Regions from separate parts of the Lysinibacillus sp. FW12 genome, predicted to be linked through region 2. Evidence: predicted binding sites of a transcription regulator. Region 2 holds the regulator's gene; each other region holds the start of a gene.
The links. The regulator LexA, encoded in region 2, represses DNA repair genes until DNA is damaged. The targets are predictions, from matches to a motif close to CGAACATATGTTCG.

Region 1 (3,287 bases), 1.9 Mb from region 2:
AGGTGTTACGACCATTAATCGACTTGCTGTACGATCGGCTAATGGTGTTTGGGCAATGAGCTCCTCTGGTAATTCAAAATCAAAATCTTCTACACGCATGAAAAAAACTTCCTTCTATTATGTTTGTTGGGGATATTCATATCCAAAATGTTCGTAAGCTAAATGTGTGGCTACTCTTCCACGTGGTGTACGCTGAATTAGGCCAATTTGCATCAAATAGGGCTCATATACATCCTCTATCGTAACCCTTTCCTCACCAATTGATGCAGCAAGTGTATCTAAGCCCACTGGACCTCCTCGGAAGCGCTCAATCATGTTCGTGACAAGTTTATGATCAATATGATCAAGACCCCTAGGATCGACTTGTAACAGTTCTAGCGCTTGCTGTGCAAGTCCCTCCGTTATCATACCATCTCCAAGCACTTGTGCATAATCTCGCACTCGTTTCAATAGACGATTGGCTATTCGGGGGGTTCCACGTGAACGCCTCGCCATTTCCATTGCCGCTACTTGCTCAATTTCCACTTCAAATAAATGAGCACTGCGCACCACAATTTCTGCAAGAGAACGATCATCGTAATATTCTAATCGTAGTAAAACTCCAAAACGGTCTCTTAGAGGGGCAGATAAGGCGCCAGCTCTTGTTGTAGCACCTACAAGGGTAAAGGGAGGTAAATCAAGTCGAACTGAACGTGCTTCTGGACCTTTCCCAACCACAATATCTAAACAGAAGTCCTCCATTGCTGGATATAACACTTCTTCAATGGCACGGGGGAGTCGATGAATTTCATCAATAAATAAAACGTCCCCAGGCTCTAGTGAACTTAAAATAGCTGCTAAATCTCCTGGACGCTCAATCGCTGGTCCACTTGTCATACGGACATTGACATTCATCTCATTCGCGATAACAGCAGCTAATGTTGTTTTCCCGAGTCCTGGAGGCCCATATAACAGCACATGATCTAAACTTTCTTGGCGAAGCTTTGCTGCTTCAATGAATATTTGTAAATTTTCCTTTACTTTATGCTGCCCAATATACTGTGCTAGTCTTTGTGGGCGTAAAGATAATTCAAATTGCTCATCATAGCTTCCTGCCTCACTTGCCATCATACGTTCAGACATGTACCTTCCCTCCTTTTCTTATTTTAATTTTAACAGTAGTTGCAGTGCTTGTTTCATAAAGGCATCTGTCGTCTCAAGCTTGTCATTATCCTCAAGCTGTGGTCGAATTTTTTCGAGCTCCTTTTCAGAATAACCAAGTGCCATTAAGGCAAGTATGGCTTCTTCTAGTTCATGTTTATAAGGATTGACACCAAATAACGGTAGCTCATCTTCTGTACTAGGTAACTCTATTGTATCTAATAGAGAGCCTAGCTTACCTTTTAAATCTAGTATCATTTGACGAGCTGTTTTCTTCCCTACTCCAGGGAACTTTACTAAAAACGCCTCGTCTTCCCGTTCAATCGCACTAATAACCTGTTGCGGGTTGCCTGTAGCTAGAATAGCTAGAGCCCCCTTTGGTCCTATACCAGATACTAAAATTAGCTTTCTAAACAGTTCTCGTTGATCTAGATTAGGGAAACCATATAAAACCTGTGCATCTTCTCGAACATGCAAATGAACGTATATCTGTTGTTCAAGAGCAGATGCTCGAAACGCAAACGGGTTAGGGGTATTAAGTTGCCAGCCAATACCCTGTTGTTCAAGTACAATATATTCTGGTGTAATACGAGTAATTTGTCCTTTTAAATAATCATACATCCATAATCCCTCACAATCATCGTCTTCGATTATAGCATATAGCGAACGAATGCTCGACAAAAAGTAGTATGAAAAGCGTTGCTCTCAGACAAAAATGACCGCCAAATGACGGTCATTTCTTGACAAATCTATCAATATCGTACCACAGTTTTGGCCAATAGGTGAGGGCTCGTTTTGTAAATGGCACTAAATAATCTAAAAATACTAGCTGTTGCTCTAATGGTAAATCCACTGCAAAAAGCCATTCACGTAATAATTCATTCGGATATTTCAAACGATGGAGCTTTCTTTTATCCAATCGCTTCAGCTCCGGTAATTCAGCAAAAACCTTTGCAAGGTCATAATCAACAGCTGGTAATACCCGATGCAACCATAAAATATATTCATCATCCGCTTCTCCAAGATGTGCTAAATCAAAATCAATTAAACGCAATTGTCCATCAGAGCACCATAAAAAATTATGATGGACAACATCCCCATGTAAGAGTGTGATGTCTTTTTCTGGTACATCCTCTAGTGCAATCAATTGTAGCGATTTATCGCTGTAGTGCAAAATTTGATCTATTTCTTCTTTTGTTAGAAATGCTCGAAACTCATTTCTTCTACTTTTAAAACGCATATGACGCATTTGCCACTTTAAAAGTTGTGAGTAGGTATGCAAGCCCGGCACTCGCTGCCAAGCAATTTTTTTATGTGTATCATGTAAAGCAATTAATAATTTAAGAGATTCCTTACGATCCTTTTTATGTGCAAAGTTAGCGCCATGACTTCCCTCTTGCCAGACTTGCACAATTAATTGCTCATCATCGCTTTGGACTATTGGTAAAATGAGAGAAGGCTCCAATCTTCCTAACTGGCGATGAATAGCTCTCACCTTCTCCGCAATTTCCACTTGCTTTGCTCGTTTAACAAAATAATTATTCGATTGATACTTATATTTCCAAATATTTGGCTTTACCTCTTCAACTATATACGCTTTTTCACCATCGATAAGGCGTCATCCCGCCTGGGAAATAGTGCGGTGACATCCATGGTCCTGCTCCTGATGGGCACGGCGGTTGACATTGGCAAGGATCCATTTGCCAATTAGGCATCATCATTGGTTGGTTATGACAACCACAGTCTGGCATTGGCATTGGTTTTGTACCACAGCCACAAGATTGACCCATATTCATGTCTGGCATTGGCATTGGCATCGGCATTGGTTGGCTACCACAACCACAAGATTGGCCTATATTCATATCAGGCATCCCCATATTCATATTAGGCATCATATCAAATTGTGGTTTCATTTGCTCATTATGAGTAGGGAAAAACGGTGACGTAGATTCTAAAAAGTCTTCCATCCCCCCAACCTTATGATCTGGCATATCATAGGACATCGGTGGCTGTGGCATCGCATAATGCTCTACCTGTGGCTGCATCTGCATTGGCCACCACATTTGATGATGATAAATCGGCTGGTGACAACTTGAGCAATGTGGTACAACAGGCATTTGTGGCATGATATGCATTGGTGGCTGTGG
Region 2 (3,287 bases):
GACCTGGAAGTGGACTATCAGCTAACCAAATTGGCGTAGATAAACGAATGTTTGCTATATTTTTTGATGACTATGAAATGATGTTGATCAACCCTAAAATAATCAGTCATTCAGTAAATATGATTTATTTACCAGAGGGAGAAGGGTGTTTATCTGTTAATCGACCAGTTCATGGTTTTGTGCCAAGATATGAACGTATTAAGGTTAAAGGTTATAACATTAATGGACAAGAAATCATCGTGCAGTTACAGGGCTATGGTGCAATTGTTGTCCAACATGAAATCGACCATCTAAACGGCATTATGTTTTATGACCGAATTAATAAAGAACACCCTTTTAAACTACCTACTAACGTAAGCATAGAAAGCTTATCTTCCTATTAATAGCGAAGTACAGAAGATAAAAAAAGATTAGCAGGCTATATCATTTTCCTGCTAATCTTTCTTGATGTTCTTGAAATCTGCGATGGACAGTCGCTTTACTAACTTCAAAACCTAACCCTCTAAGCGTTATAGAAATTTCTTCAAAGGTAAATCCACGTTTACGCAGCTTGACAATTTCATCTACAGGTAGTTCCTTACGCTCCTGACCATGCGGGTTACCTCGATTCGATAAATTATTTTCAGGACGGTAGCCATTCTCTACAGCACGGCGCATACCTCTACGTATTTTAGCATTATGTATTCTACGCTGGTATTCCTCTACTATCGCTAAAATCTCAAGCAGCATCGTGTCCATTTCGTTTAGTTGCACCGGTCCTGCATCACGCATAGAGAAAACATCTGTTGCTGATTTTTGTAACAAATGCAACACAGCCATCCTTGCATTTCCACGTCCTAAACGTGTTTCATCTTGTACAAAAAGGGCGTTAATCCCCTTTTCTTTAATGAAATCAAGCATTTCAAGTAAGCCCTCACGTTCTACATCGTAGCCGCTGTGCTTATCCTTAAAAACGCCCTTCACCTCATAACCTTGCTCTTTTGCATAGCGCAGTAACTCTTCTTGTTGTCGCTCTAAAGACGAGCTTTGTGTTTCCTTTTCAGTACTTACACGGCAATAGACAACAGCCGACAGTTGATTATTGATCATTGTTCGTTTCTCGCAATTTCAATGGTATTGATGGGATCGGCCTGATTACTCACTACAGGAATGACTAGAGATTTTCCTGCCACAATTTTAATATCCGCTAGCTCATTTTCTGTTTTCACAAGCTTAATCCAATCTTCAGTACTCATTTTACCACGGTATTGCTCTGCTAACGACCATAAGCTATCCCCGTGTTCGATTTGAATTTCAGCGTAACTAACGTGTCCTGGATCAGTAATGTAAAGATATCCTGCAAATAGTAGACAAACTCCCATCAAGATTGAAATATGTGTGTTTTTCTTTAACCATGTCATGTTCATAACCCCTTTTTAGAATGTTTGTTCGGAATGTATGTTCTCATAATAAAGCGAACAAACGTTTTTGTCAAACACTTTTCGAACCTATGTTTGCATACGTGTTCGCATTCTGTTATACTATCAAATAAGAAGAATGATATTAGAAAAAAGAGGTGAGCACTCATGAAAAAAGTTTCAAAAAGACAAGAGGATATTTTAGCTTTTATTAAAGAAGAGGTACGAGCTAAGGGCTATCCACCATCAGTACGAGAAATCGGGGAAGCAGTTGGACTTGCTTCAAGTTCCACTGTTCATGGTCATCTAGCTCGATTAGAACAAAAAGGCTTTATTCGTCGAGATCCAACAAAGCCACGTGCGATTGAAATTCTAGAGCCTGAAGAATCCATTCAAAAGCAACAAGTAATTCATGTTCCACTTGTTGGTAAGGTTACAGCCGGTTCTCCTATTACAGCTATTGAAAACATTGAAGAGTATTTCCCGCTACCAGATACGTATGGCACAAGTGAAGATCAATTGTTCATGCTTGAAATTATGGGGGAATCAATGATTGAAGCAGGAATTTTAGATGGGGACTTAGTCATTGTGAAGCAAAAGGCAACTGCCAATAACGGTGATATTGTTGTAGCTATGACAGCTGAGGATGAAGCCACTGTAAAACGTTTTTTCAAAGAAAAAAACCATTTCCGTTTACAGCCTGAAAATTCATCCATGGAGCCAATTATTGTCGATCAAGTTTCTATTTTAGGACAAGTTGTTGGTCTCTACCGTCGTGTGCATTAATTACGAAAATAGGTATCGAGGATTATATGTTCCTTATGAGCATGTATCCTCTTTTTTACGCAAAAAAAGAATCCACATACTAGCATTGGATTCTTTACTCTATGCCCTTCTAAGCTTCTTTTTTGAACTTTAAGCTAGCCTCTACAAATGCTGAAAATAATTTTTTAGCGTTCTCTTCTCCTGCTATGGCCATTTCCTCAGGATGCCACTGAACTGCCAAGCAAAATGGTAAATCTTCATGAACTACCGCTTCGATAATACCATCGCTTGATTTCGCTGCTACTTTTAATTTCTCTGCTAGAACATTCACAGCCTGATGATGAAATGAATTTACAGCAACTTTCTCTTGTTCTAAAATAGTTGCTAATAAATTATCTGCAATAATCTGTACATAATGAGTAGCTACAGCTCGACCTGATTGCTGTGCATGTTTAAGCAACTTCGTACTAAAATGGTCACTATCAATGTCCTGATATAAAGTACCACCTAATGCGACATTTAAAATTTGGATTCCACGACAAATACCGAAAATAGGCATTTTTCGTATAAAAGCAGCTTCAATTAAAGCTAGTTCAACTGTATCCCTCGCTGGATGAATTTTCCCTAGCTTTGGTGATGGCTCTGCTCCGAATAGAAATGGATGCACATCATAGCCACCCGATAACAATAAACCATCTGTAAGAGCTAAAATTTGAGCCGCATCCTCCTCAACACCTAAAGGAATAATAAGCGGAATTCCTCCCGCCTCAATAATACTTTGACTGTAAGCAGCATTTAAATGAGCGGATAAATCATCCTCCACAAAGGCTGTAATGCCAATAACCGGTTTCACTTGCTTCCCTCCATATACTTGAAGATTGACAATTACCAAAAACCTAAATACCAATTGATTAATGAATCACCATAAAAATAAACAATGATCGCTGCTAAGGCGATAGACGGACCAAAGGGGAAGGGTGTTTTTCTTCCTTGCTTACGCTTGAACAAAATGATAACCCCCACAATCATACCGATAACTGCCGCCAGAAATAGTGTTAACAGTGTATTGATTGTGCCAAGAACGAGTCCAATTAAAAAGAATAATTTAATATCTCCTCCACCCAT
Region 3 (3,287 bases), 1.9 Mb from region 2:
ATTTGCAATAACAGCGCCGCCTTTTAATCCTAATTGCCATTTCGCAGATAGCATTGCAGCAATTTCTTCTGGCGTATCCAATTGGAAGTTTACATCAAAGCCACTTTGACGTGTATAGAATGCTGGCAGTTCATCTGTTCCGTAACCTACAACAGGCACACCTTTTGTTTCAAGGTATTCTAGTGTAAGACCGATATCTAAAATAGATTTTGCTCCTGCACAGATAACAGCAACATTTGTTTGTGCTAATTCCTCTAAGTCTGCAGAGATATCCATTGTTGTTTCAGCACCACGGTGAACACCGCCAATACCTCCAGTAACAAAGATTTCAATGCCTGCAAGCTCTGCACAGATCATCGTAGCTGCAACTGTAGTAGCACCTAATTTTTTCGTTGCAAGTAGGTAACCTAAATCACGGCGAGATGCTTTTGCAACACCTTGTGCATTCCCGAACATTTCAAGTTCTTCATCAGATAGACCAATTTTAATTTTTCCATCAATTAATGCAATTGTTGCAGGTACTGCTCCGTTATCACGAATAATTTGCTCTACCTCACGCGCAGTTTGTACGTTTTGTGGGTATGGCATACCGTGTGAAATAATTGTTGATTCTAATGCAACGATTGGTAGACCTTTTGCTTGTCCTGCTTTTACTTCTTCTGATAATACGATGAATTCTTTCATGTTGTTATTCCTCCATTTCACTTGTTAACAAATCTACGGATAATTCTGGTCTTACTGTATAGGGAGATGCCAAAGTATTTTTAGCATTTGTTAAGCCAGCATCAATGCTTGTCGCAAAGGATTGTCCTGTCAACCAGCTATGTATGACTGCGCTGACAAAGGCATCTCCTGCTCCTGTAACATCTTCAATTTTTTCTATCACTTTGGCAGCAAAATGACTTGGAGCAATGGTAGTAGATGCTGCATATACACCCTTGCTGCCTGCTGTAATAATGACATGTTCGGCACCTAGCTGCAGGAGCTGTTGTAAAGCTTTTTCATAATGGGTAGCGTTTTCAATTTTATGTCCAACAATTGTTTCCGCTTCATCCGTGTTACAAATAAACCATGTTACTCCTTGTAATGTTTCAGGTAGTCGATTCATTTTCGGTGAAGATACCGGCACAATGACAAGTGGGATATTACGAGCAACGGCTACTTGTTGGATATAGGCTACTGTTTCTTTTGGACAATTTAAATCCAGAATAAAGCAGCCTGCGTTGACTAACATTGTTTCATGCTTTTTCAATAAGCTAGGTACTAGTAGATCATACACTTCCATATTGGCTACAGCTAATGCTAGCTCCCCTTGCTCATCCATAATAGCTGTATAAGAACCCGTTGAAGCCTCTGCTAGCTGCTCCACATAACGTAGGTTCATAAAGGATTCCGAAGCTTCTTGGATGACTTGCCAATCAGCATCTTTCCCAGCCGTTGTCAGCAATGTCACTTGATGGTTTAATCTGCCTAAATTTTCAGCAATGTTTCTACCAACACCACCAACACTAAAAGAAGAGCTAGCAGGGTTAGATGTCCCAAATTGAACATTGCCTTTCACGTGGAATTTTCGGTCTAAATTGGCTCCCCCGATGCAAATAATTTCATTTTCCTCGGGTAAAATATATGCACGACCTACAATTTTTCCTTGCTTTGTTAAACTAGACACTAAATTAGCAAGCACTGGACGTGAAAGATTCATTGCATCTGCCATCTCTTGCTGAGACATAAACGGATTTTGGCGAATTAAAGCAAGCACCGCCTGTTCTCTTTCATTCATAGCATCACCTTTTATTATATTTGTTTACATTATAAACTTTTGTTTGATTCATGTCAAAGGATTTTAAAAAAAGTTGAACCCGTTATTTGAGGTTCAACTTTTTTCGTTTATTATACATGCTGTGGTGTTTGTTTTTTGACAATGATTACGAACAGGCTAGCCATGGCACAGAATATACCCGCAAGGAAAAAAGCCCATGTATAGGAATTAAAAAATTGATAGATCAATCCACCACCATATGCAGCAACAGCAGCTCCTGCTTGATGTGAGGCAAATATCCATCCGTAAATAATACTACTTTTTTGCATACCAAAAATTTGTCGTGTAATACTGATCGTTGGTGGTACTGTGGCAATCCAATCGAGTCCATAAAAGATAGTGAATATCGTCAGTAAAATAACAGAACCTTGTGATAATGCATAAGGGAGTAATAATAAAGAAGCTCCCCGTAACAAGTAATACCAAAATAACAGCCAACGATTATCGAAGCGATCTGATAGCCAGCCTGAGGCAGTCGTCCCTAGTAAGTTAAACACACCCATAAATGATAAGAGTGATGCAGCGGTGACTAAAGGAACGCCAAAACTAATACAATACGAAACAAAATGAGTCCCGATCAAGCCGTTCGTTGAAAGTCCACATATAAAGAAGCTTCCTGCTAATAGCCAAAAGGCTTTAATCTTAACCGCCTCTAGTAAACCGTTAAACGCAATATGAATCGGATTTTTCTTCTGCTGCACTGTCTGTTCTTCAATAAACTCCTCTTGTCCATATGGGTTTAGCCCCACATCCTGAGGCTTATTTTTAATAAAAATAGCAATCAAGGTGAACATCAACGTACTTAGAAGAAGAATTAACCCCATTGCCCAGCGCCAAGAATAATGTTCAATGATCATGGCTAGCACTGGTAGTAGAATTAATTGTCCTGTAGCTGTACTAGCCGTTAATATACCAACTGCTAACCCCCTGCGTTTGACAAACCAATGATTAGCTACATAGGGACTAAGGACCGTTAAAAAAAGGCTTGCACCAAGGCCGATGATGCCACCCCAAATCACAATTAACTGCCATGATTGATTCATCAAAAATGTCAAAGTGATCCCTACAATTAACGTAGCCATCGCGCTTAGCATCATTTTCTTTAAGCCAATAACTTCAAGCAATGCCGCCATAAATGGCCCTGATATACCATATAAAAATAGACTTATGGCGAAGGCTAGGGCAATAGTTGACCGCTCCCATTGAAATTCCTTTTCAAGAGGATTGATAAAAACACCAGAGGATGACAATGTAATACCTGCCACAATAATCGAGAAAAATGTGACAACTAAAATAAACCAGCTATAATGAACACGCTTCATCCAAACACCTACTTTTCATATGAGTGGCACTAAAAACATGTATATACATGTTTTATGGTAGTAAAAAAAATAACATTCTCTAATGGGATAGGTGAAAAAGGCTTTCCATTCTATGCTATTACTTGCCGCTTCAGCCCGCTAGTTGG

Region 1: the regulator LexA is predicted to act here: its motif matches at 1,804-1,817, upstream of ruvA (Holliday junction branch migration protein RuvA).
Region 3: the regulator LexA is predicted to act here: its motif matches at 1,813-1,826, upstream of SJW71_RS07960 (carbohydrate kinase).

What each region holds. Positions count from the first base shown of each region.
Region 1 covers NZ_CP139094.1:1,527,496-1,530,782, reverse strand. The annotation lists gene queA (tRNA preQ1(34) S-adenosylmethionine ribosyltransferase-isomerase QueA) at 1-99, opposite strand, end outside; gene ruvB (Holliday junction branch migration DNA helicase RuvB) at 118-1,122, opposite strand; gene ruvA (Holliday junction branch migration protein RuvA) at 1,141-1,761, opposite strand; gene SJW71_RS07850 (aminoglycoside phosphotransferase family protein) at 1,874-2,707, opposite strand; gene SJW71_RS07845 (LysM peptidoglycan-binding domain-containing protein) at 2,742-3,287, opposite strand, start outside.
Region 2 covers NZ_CP139094.1:3,411,695-3,414,981, forward strand. The annotation lists gene def (peptide deformylase) at 1-383, shown strand, start outside; gene SJW71_RS17780 (YneB family resolvase-like protein) at 424-1,089, opposite strand; gene yneA (cell division suppressor protein YneA) at 1,086-1,400, opposite strand; gene lexA (transcriptional repressor LexA) at 1,566-2,183, shown strand; gene SJW71_RS17795 (gamma-glutamyl-gamma-aminobutyrate hydrolase family protein) at 2,293-3,015, opposite strand; gene SJW71_RS17800 (prepilin peptidase) at 3,048-3,287, opposite strand, start outside.
Region 3 covers NZ_CP139094.1:1,551,654-1,554,940, reverse strand. The annotation lists gene SJW71_RS07965 (pseudouridine-5'-phosphate glycosidase) at 1-684, opposite strand, end outside; gene SJW71_RS07960 (carbohydrate kinase) at 689-1,780, opposite strand; gene SJW71_RS07955 (MFS transporter) at 1,891-3,141, opposite strand.